3 regions of the Flavobacterium sp. B114r genome follow, and region 2 is predicted to be linked to each of the others. Evidence: riboswitches for the same ligand, from Rfam matches in the RefSeq annotation. Region 2 holds a riboswitch; each other region holds the start of a gene.
The links. A riboswitch is a leader RNA that binds a small molecule or an ion and turns the genes downstream of it on or off. The one in region 2 is predicted to bind cobalamin.
Positions count from the first base shown of each region.

Region 1: another riboswitch for cobalamin. It lies ahead of QLQ94_RS00580 (TonB-dependent receptor plug domain-containing protein); the one in region 2 lies ahead of QLQ94_RS07130 (DUF5074 domain-containing protein).
Region 3: another riboswitch for cobalamin. It lies ahead of QLQ94_RS15435 (TonB-dependent receptor); the one in region 2 lies ahead of QLQ94_RS07130 (DUF5074 domain-containing protein).

Region 1 is NZ_CP124858.1:114,550-117,840, reverse strand. It holds gene QLQ94_RS00585 (YncE family protein) at 1-240, opposite strand, end outside; gene QLQ94_RS00580 (TonB-dependent receptor plug domain-containing protein) at 246-2,108, opposite strand; cobalamin riboswitch at 2,136-2,348, opposite strand; gene cobC (alpha-ribazole phosphatase) at 2,416-2,949, opposite strand; gene QLQ94_RS00570 (adenosylcobinamide-GDP ribazoletransferase) at 2,934-3,291, opposite strand, start outside.
Region 2 is NZ_CP124858.1:1,602,518-1,605,808, reverse strand. It holds gene QLQ94_RS07130 (DUF5074 domain-containing protein) at 79-1,398, opposite strand; cobalamin riboswitch at 1,719-1,910, opposite strand; gene QLQ94_RS07125 (MFS transporter) at 2,155-3,291, shown strand, end outside.
Region 3 is NZ_CP124858.1:3,615,850-3,619,140, reverse strand. It holds gene QLQ94_RS15435 (TonB-dependent receptor) at 1-1,313, opposite strand, end outside; cobalamin riboswitch at 1,424-1,627, opposite strand; gene QLQ94_RS15430 (T9SS type B sorting domain-containing protein) at 1,913-3,291, shown strand, end outside.

The DNA.
Region 1 (3,291 bases), 1.5 Mb from region 2:
AGTGTCACCAGTAACTTTGCCTGGGTTTACTAAAGTAAATACGTTGTTTTCTATTTGTAAATCATCTGATAAATAAGAGATACTTCCATTTGGCGTTAAAAAATTACCTTCGTTAACAATGAATAGCCCACCATCATAATCTCCTCTTGGTGCTTGATTATCATTGTCATCATTGCTGCACGACACAAGAAATGCCGAACTTATCGCAATGGTTAAAAACAGTTTATTAAATCTTTTCATGATATTTAAAAATTAAGGTTAATGTATAAAGTATAGTTTGTTCCGGGCATCTGTCTGCTTATGACAGGTTGATAGTTTTCGTTCCAGATATTAAATATTTGCAAGCCAATTTTGTAACTGTTCTTTTTTCCAAAATCATAATCAGCTCCAAAATTTCCAACGTTATAATCTTTTACTCTGGTTGCAGGATTATTAAAAGGAGTGCTGTAAACATCGCCATTATATAAATACTGAAAATAAGAGGATACTTTTTTCCAATTGTACGAAACCGATCCTGTTAGTTTATGATAAGGAACATATACAAGTTGCTTATAGACCAATTCACCGCTTATTAACTGTTTGCTTTCTGAAACGGTATAGGCATAAGTACCATTAAGCGTAAAATTATGGTTGTCTATTTTAGTTCTCCATTCCAGAAGTACTTCCGCTCCATAAGCTCTCACTTTTTTTGTGTTTTCAGGCGACCAATTGTCTCCGCCTCCTTGTGATGGTACCCAGCGCAATAAGTCTGTGATCGAATTGTAGTAAGTAGTTACAGATAATGAAAAGTTTTTCGTGAAAAATTCATTGCCAATTTCCGCCTGATAAGATGTCTCAGGTTTTAAGTTAGGATTACCGCTTCCTTCCCAAAACAAATCATTGTAAGTAGGCATTCTGAAATTTTTAGAAGCATTGAATTTTATGCGATAAAAATCGGTAAACAAATACCTTGTTCCTAAAGAAAAAAGAAAAGGATTGCCATAATTGTCGGTTACTTCCTGACGAATACTAGCGTTATAATCCCATTTATCAGTTACTAAATGACTTAATAATAAACTTGCAGAACCTATTTCTCTTTTTACATTATTGATGCTTGATCCGTATCCTTTATTACGATTATAGTCAATGATCGAATTAAGTTTTATTTTGTCATTTACATCAAAAGCCAAATCATATTTTATAATTGAGGTTTCGACTTTTCCATAAGTAAACAAATCAGAATCTATGTCAGAGAAATATTTATAAGATTCACCAATATGAGCTAATTTTACTTTCGAAGTAAACCGATCAAATTTATTTTCCCATTCTAAAAGGTTTCGGGTATTAAAATCGCCGTATTTTGTTTTGGATGCTGTAGGAGTAGTTAAAGAAAAATGACGCTCAGAATCATAAAACTGGCTGTATAATTTTATAGTATTCTTAGAATTGATTTTATAACCAAAAGTGGTGTTCATACTCGTATTGTAGTATTCTCCATTGATGTTTTTCTGATCCGTATTTCCAGGATATTTAAAATCATTTTCTGAACTGTTTCTGGAAAAACTTACTTGCAGACTATACTTATTTGATGAAACCATAGTGCGATAATTGGCACTGTAAGTATCGTAACTGCCGGCACTAAAAAAGAGATGGTTTGAAAACTCTTTTTTAAATTGTAAATCATTGTTAAGGTGTATGCTTCCGCCTATGGCACTGCTGCCGTACAGAACACTTCCGCCCCCGCCTTTTACAGCTATAGAATTGAAATCTCTTGTTCCGATGGTGTTGAAATCTGTCTGACCCAGAAATTGCGAATTGATATTGATACCATTCCAGATAACGGCAGTTTGTGATGCGGTAGTTCCTCTAAAAGAAGGGCCGGATGTCATGCCAAGACCATTTTCTTTAAAATAAATAACAGTATTGTAATTTAAAAGGGAAGTTAAGGAAGATTGATTTTTATTAATGACAGAATCATTCAATACCTGAACTGATTGTGAGTTCGAGTATTTCTTAAGATTGGTATCAGAAACGATGACTTCTTTTAATTTATTAATAGAATCACTTTGCGCCGAAATAATCTGGCACAACAACAGTAAACAAAAAGCAAAAAGTTTTTTTAAAGTCATAATTTCAATACTCTTTTTCCCGAGAGCTCGATATTTGTTACAAAGGCAGGTCTCCTGGCTTGCGTCTTGTTGTTTACCTTCCCATTCGCCGGGGCGAGCAGTGGTTTTGTAGTTAACAACAAGCATTCGTTTAAGAACAAAGCTTACAGTTGCGGGTACAGCTCAAGATTTTTTTAATTATTTACTTGATTCCCTTTTAATGTGTTAAAAATGAACACAACCTTAATTTCGTGCAAAGATAAAGTTAAAATTGTCGATTTTTCAAATTTGTTTGAGTTTTAAAAACAAATTCTGAACAAAAAGACGTTTATAGTTCAATTTTGATGACTTGCCCAAAATCTACCTTGTTTTTAAAGGCGTCTTTTAACGGCAGCGAACTATGATGACATAATATACTTCGAATTAAACCTGCATGCGCTACAATAACGACAGGCGTTGTTATTTCTTTTGAAATCTGCGATAAAAAATCACCAGCTCTTTTATGTAATTCTATAAATGATTCCCCGTTTAAAGCATTAATATTTACAAAATCTTCCATCCAGGAATTGAGTTGTTCCGGTGGAATATCGTTCCAGTTTTTCATTTCCCAATCACCAAAATTCATTTCTAGCAGTCGTGCATCTTTTTCGAATGAATTTGCCTGTATGTTTTTCTGAATGTATTCGGCCAAAATCATACAACGTTTTAAGGGACTCGAAAAAATAACAGCTTCTGAGGGTAATTGCAAAACAATGTTTTCGAAAATGTTTTCAAAAGGTTCTGCTAAACCCACATCCGATTGTCCGTAGCAAACTCCTTTCTCGCAAATCGTTTCGGTATGACGGACTAGATAAATTTCCATATCAAAAGAATGCTTAAATAATAAATAACTTCACAAACTTGTTGTGTTGCTCCCAGGCAATCTCCGGTATAGCCGTCGATCCATTTTTGAAAATAACGAGCTAAAAAATAGCGCATTACAAATACCGGAATTACAGCTAAAAGAAATTGATATTGAAAATAAGATAAAACCAATAACGGAATTAACCCAAAGAAAAATGAACCTAAAATTTCTTTCCAGGTATTTTCTTTAGCAATAGGTTTGCTTTTGCTCGAAGCGTCTTCGCGAGAATATTCGTGAGTAAAAATAATCGATATAGCAGCAAGACGACTTAAAGCATGCGCGGAAATAAATAAAAGAAAA
Region 2 (3,291 bases):
AGCTTTGCGAACTTTGCGTTTTTTACTTTGCTATCTTTGCAGTTAATTTTTTTTTCTAAAATCCGGTTCCAAAAAAAACTATTGATGAAACACCGAAACTGCAGGGAAATAATATCCTGAATAATTTACGGATTCTGTTTTAGCTCCTGAGTCAGCATTGAACAGATAAAGATTATTGATTGCGAAATTCACACCAAAACCTTCATTTACTGTATTTACCACCAAAGTGTTTTTCTTTCGATCATATCCAATTCCTGCCCCATATAAGATATTTGAATTTGTTAATGTAATAAAAGGCGCACTAAGAGACTCTGGAGTACCACTGTACTTATACACTTGTTTACCACCGCTAAAACTACCATTTTTAGCAATAAAAATATCATTTTTAGCAGCCGTTATAGATCCCGGATGCCATGCTCCCCAACTTCCGTAAGCCTGAAAACCTAATGCAATTTCTTTTACTTCAAGCGTATTTGAGTCTATACTGATAAGATTTTTACCTCCTGCAGCCCAAACTTTTTTATCATCGGTAACAGCAAATCCTAAAACTATTCCCGGAATCGTTTTTTCGACTGTCAATGTTGAAGCATTAATAACAATAACACCTTTTGTAGCTGACAATGCAAAAATATAACCGTTTGCCTTAACAACATCTCCTACCTGACCTGTAACGCCTTCGATTTGCCCACTAACCTCCATCGTATTAAGATTAAGCTTAAATATCCCTTTACTGGCTGTTAACAAAGCTTGATTTTCATCAATACCTACTACCGCACGCCAGTCGTTTCCGCCTTTTGCAGGGATTCTTTTCTCTTCTTTTAGAGAATAAGCATCTGCTACTACTACCGGTCCGCCAACTTTAGAAACTAAAAATAGTTTTTTATTAATGATAGTTCCAAATTCTAATGTAGAGGATGCCGGTTTTAAATCTTTGTCCGGATTTACTTTTACAAAAACACTATCTTCTATGGCTTTTGTATCGTATCTATAAAACCCTACCGTTCCTGTTCCGTGACCAAACCATCCTTCGTTGATTACATAAAAACCATTCTCATATGCTCCGTATGCATGGATATCATAGGTAAGAGCTACTTTTCCACCTTCATTTTTGGCTGTCATTGTAATTTTAAAATCACCTCTGGTTTCCGGTTTAAAAACATAAGTAGAATCAGACCCTACAACACTTCCATTTACTGCCCATTCAAAGGACACATTTTTTCTATCTGCTAATTTCGAGTTTAACTGTAGTGTTTTTCCAATGGTCAAAGTATCTTTCAATTGCTGCTCGCCTTTTATTACAGGAGGCGCTGTAAAATCATCATCATTATTACACGAAACTGTAAGCATCATCAAAGAAGCAATTGCAATTAATTGCCTGGAAAAAAATTGGTTTTTCATTATTAAATATTTAAAATTTTAGTACTTAAATCTTTAAATCGAAATACAGCTTACTCTAACAAAAGTTCTATAAACAAACTTTTGTAAAAGCACAGCATATTGTACAGCGAAAGGTTGTAATGATTTTTTTTGTGAAGAAAAAGAAAATATCGGAATGAAAAACCTCCAGAAGGAAATTGCTTTTGCGATGTTATATTTGCAGAAAAAAAATCTCATAAATTCCATTTTTGGCTTACGAGAATAGAATAACCAAACCATACCATGATCACGTAAAGTGAAAAAGTATTGTTCTTAATTCAAGCTTCAATCCCCGAAAGCTATTTATTACTATAAAAATGGCAGGTCTTCTGACTTGCTCCCTACCCCCAGCCTTCCCTTTCGAAATGAAAAGTGACGTATTAAAGGGTTTCGGTTAATGAGCTTACAGCTGCGGGACAGTTTTGGATTTACACCAAATTCCCTTTTAATGTCTATATTTCTTCAATATGACAACCATTTCCTGATTCAAAATTTGAGGTGCAAAACTAGTGTTTTCTTTCTTAAAAAAACAATAGATTCTTTACTTTAAAGGGTTTCAGCATTTCTTCAACATATAATTTATACGGAATTATCAGGCTGTGATTTACCGAATAAATGTTGAGTTAACAATTAAATAACTTTTGTTAAAAAAGTATCAAATAAATAAAAAAATATCTTTTATATTCGTAAAAAAATATTTTATAGTTTTATTTATTATCAAGTACACAAAGTCAACTTATGAACAAAACTTCTACAAAAGGCATTTGGAAAGTAATTTCGGCCTCGTCAATGGGTACAATGATCGAATGGTATGATTTCTATATTTTTGGAAGTTTAGCCGTTGTAATTTCAACTAAATTCTTTCCAAGCGACAATCCCACCGCAGCATTTTTATCCACTTTAGCCACTTTTGCAGCAGGATTTGTGGTGCGTCCTTTTGGTGCATTATTCTTTGGAAGACTTGGAGATATCATTGGTCGTAAATACACTTTTATGGCTACTTTACTGCTAATGGGCGGTTCTACTTTTTTAATAGGCTGTATCCCGAGTTATGAAACGATTGGTTTTATGGCTCCGTTATTAGTTTTGATTTTACGTTTACTACAAGGACTTGCTCTTGGCGGAGAATATGGCGGTGCTGCCACTTATGTTGCTGAACATGCTCCTGTGGGACAGAAAGGATACTGGACTTCCTGGATTCAAACCACGGCAACGGTTGGTTTATTCATTTCTTTAATGGTGATCTTAGCGACAAAAAATGCACTTTCTCCTGAAGACTTTGATTCCTGGGGATGGCGCGTTCCGTTTTGGGTTTCTATTGTAATGGTAGGAGTTTCTTATTTAATCCGTAAAAACATGGATGAATCTCCTGTATTTGCCAAAGCTAAAAAAGAAGGTACTACGAGTAAAAATCCATTAAAGGAAAGTTTTGGAAACAGATATAATCTAAAATTTGTTTTGCTGGCATTATTTGGCGCTACAATGGGACAAGGTGTTGTATGGTATACCGGACAATTTTACGCCATGAGTTTTATGAAAACTGTAATGAATGTAGACTCATCACAGGTTGACACTTTACTTGGAATTGCATTATTAATGGGAACTCCGTTTTTTATCTTTTTTGGATGGCTGAGTGATAAAGTAGGACGAAAATACATCATGATGAGCGGAATGTTACTCGCCATTTTGTTTTACAGACCTATTTATAAAATGATGTATACGACCACAGATGTGAGTTATAAAACTGAAATCACAGATAAAAGAAATCAATCTATTGACACAAACAAAAATAATGACAAAATAACGTCAATCTCAAAAACCTATACTGACGGAACTTCGTATATCGAAAAGAAAACAGATTTTGCAGATAAAAAA
Region 3 (3,291 bases), 2.0 Mb from region 2:
GTGTAACCTATAAATAATGCAGGCGTAAACTCTTGTTTGTCGGGAGCTTTTGCATTGTATCGCACTTCTTCCTGAACATAAGTGCCTACAACATTTCCCAAAACTTTAAATCCTCCAAATCTGTAAGAACTTGCGAGAGAAAATAACGCTGTATATCGCTGTGGAAATGAAAATTGGGTTTGTATCCCTCTTCTTGTTGCGTTTAACTTGTTGTACTGAAAATCTGTAGACAGCGAAACATCCCAGGTTGGTAATATGCTGTACATATTTACTGCTGAGAAATAATATTCCTGTTGATAATAGCTGTCGTCTGATTGTGCGCCTTCGGTAACCGTTTCACCTAATATATTGGTAGTGTCTCTGGCCACATAATGCGTGTAATCGTAAGCATATTTTGCCTTTGCCTGAAATTTATATTTATCTGTAAAATCTTTCACTAGGGTACCTTGTGCGAAAAAATTCTTATCGTACTGTCTAAAGCCGTCAGAAAACTTATTCTCGACAATCGCTCCCGGTGCTCCTCGATCTGAATCGTAATAATATACTTTAGCATCCCAGGAACCATTATTTATTTTTCCGTAAAGCCCGGATTCAAATCGTAGTGCTTCTATATCGCTGTTATGTCTGGTGGCAGTCGTATCATATGCAACAGATCCGTCTAGATTGTTTCTTTTGTACCTGTATTTGTATTCACCATTAGATTTAATGTATTCAGAGCTTACACTCATACTTACTTTGTCGCTCAATTTTTGCTCCCACCTAAATGAAGGATCAATATAATTGATAGACATTGTTTTATATCTTACTAATAAATTTGTTTTTTTTGTACCAACAAAAACAGGACGTTTTGTCCTTAAATAAATAGTAGAAGCAGCGGCAAAATCTTTGGCAGATTGGAAAATTTCACTTTTCTGTCCGTTATACATCGTCAGTGATTCCATATCATCTAAGGAGTATTTTCCCAAATCTGTTACGCCATTCTGAGCATTTCCTAATTGTATCCCATCATAAAAAACACCTACATGATGTGTTCCCATATTACGGACATCTACTGTTTTGAGTCCGCCAAGACCACCATAATCCTTAATTTGAGTTCCCGCAAAATACCGAAGAGCATCTGCAACGTTGTGACTTGCCAAATTTTCGAGCAATTTTCCTGAAAGGGACTGTACCGGAATTACTTCCTGATAAGGTTTTCCTTTTAATATTACTTCTTTTAAAACCCGCAAACTATCATTTGATACTTGTGAATGAAGCAAAAACGGAGCAAACAATATAAAAATGAAAAAGAGTATTTTTTTTGTATTATACATCACTGATTTAATTAAATAAACTCCAGAATAATAATCAAAAGCAATAAGAGAGAATCCCATTATAAATAACAGGTCAGTTCTTGTTGTTTGACTTTATTCCACGAAAGTCTTAAACTATGTGATTTGTGGCAGGTCTCCTGACTTGTTCCATCTTTAAACAACCTTCTCATCCGGCTCAGCGAACAATGGCATTAGTAACGTTTAAAGACTTGTGTAGAACTTACAGTAGCGGGTCTGTTCAGGATTTGCACCTGATTCCCTTTTAACTATTTTCTTAAAAACTAAAAAAATAGACCAAAATCTGGTGCAAAGATAGAATTATCTTTATAAAGAAGAGGTATTATCAAATGCAATTTATGTTTATCGCAATAAATGAAGAATTAAATACAATATCACATTAAAAAGTTAATTGACCAGTACTAAACTTCGGACGTTAACAAATTATATAGATAATTGATCAACACCTTAAATTCATGTCATAAAATCACAAAAACCACTAACAATCAATAAATTAACACTTATTCTTGTTAATAATTAATTAAAAAAAATTAAATTTAACTATTGTTTTAAAATTACTATCAACTAAATCCAATTTTGATATGAATTTAAGATCTCTACACTCCCCTTATTTCTATTTATTTGTATTGTTTTTTTTCTGTAATTCAAACGTTTTTTCTCAATGTTTTGAAATCCAGAGTATCTTGGTTGATGCTTGTGGGGTCCAAGAAGGGCGTAACGAAATGGTACGCTTTAAAGTTGGTAGTGCTCCATTAAACATAAATACCTTAACAGTAACATGGCCCAATAATGCTTGGCAGGGCATTGTTCAGGATTTGACAACGGCAGCTGTTGTCGCTCAATTAAATACTGATATAAGTGCTGCAGGCGGATGCGGACAAATACTAGAACCTCCCGGAGGAATATTACCTGCTAATGCAACCGCTATATTAGTTACTAGTTATCTGATGGTTACTAGTGATAATTCATTTGGTCCTTTATCCGAAAATATATATATGGTTTTTCAAGATGCTACAACTACTGTTGGGCACTTTGCCAACCAATCTATCGCACCTCCTAATGGGAGAACGCTTGTGATGAATTTTAGTGGTTGTTTGGATACTGTTACCTATGACAAATCAATGTTGACTAATACAAGTGGGGCAAATACTCCCGCTGACGGTGCTACAGTAAATTTTACCCCAGCCGGACTTGCCACTTACACCAATAACGGTTGTAAAGCACCTGTACCACCTTTTACAGTTGATGCCGGACCTCCTACCTTAACGGCTTGTGCAGGAGCAACAATTACTTTGAATGGTACTGCAGTAGGGCAAACTTCAGTTGCCTGGTCTGCGTCGTCGGGTTCTTTTTCTCCATCAACTACAACTACAACCGATTATACAGTTCCGACTGCAGCGGGTGGAACAACTATAGTATTGACGCTAAAAGCTACTAATAGTTGTGGGCTAGATATTACTGATACTATTAATTTATTAGTAACGTCCAACACAACACCAAACTTTGCAACAACTTTGACTTTGTGTAGTAGTGATACTGCACCAACTTTGGCTCTGACTTCTCCAAACGGAATCACAGGAACATGGAGTCCAAACATTATTGACACTGCAACAAGTGGCAACTATACTTTTACTCCAAATACAGGACAATGCGGCACAACCGCAACTCTTGCAGTGACCATAACTCCACCAACAATTCCTGATTTTGCTACAACTTTGACATTGTGTAATGGCGATACTGCACCAACTTTGGCTCTGACTTCTCCAAACGGAATTACGGGAACTTGGAATCCTGCAGTAGTCAATACTACAACAAGTGGCAATTATATTTTTACTCCAACTGCGGGATTGTGTGCGACAACTACTAGTTTAGCCGTTACCATAAATCAACAAATAACTCCTGATTTTGCTACGAGTTTACCGTTGTGTAGCAGCGATACTGCGCCAACTTTGGCTTTAAC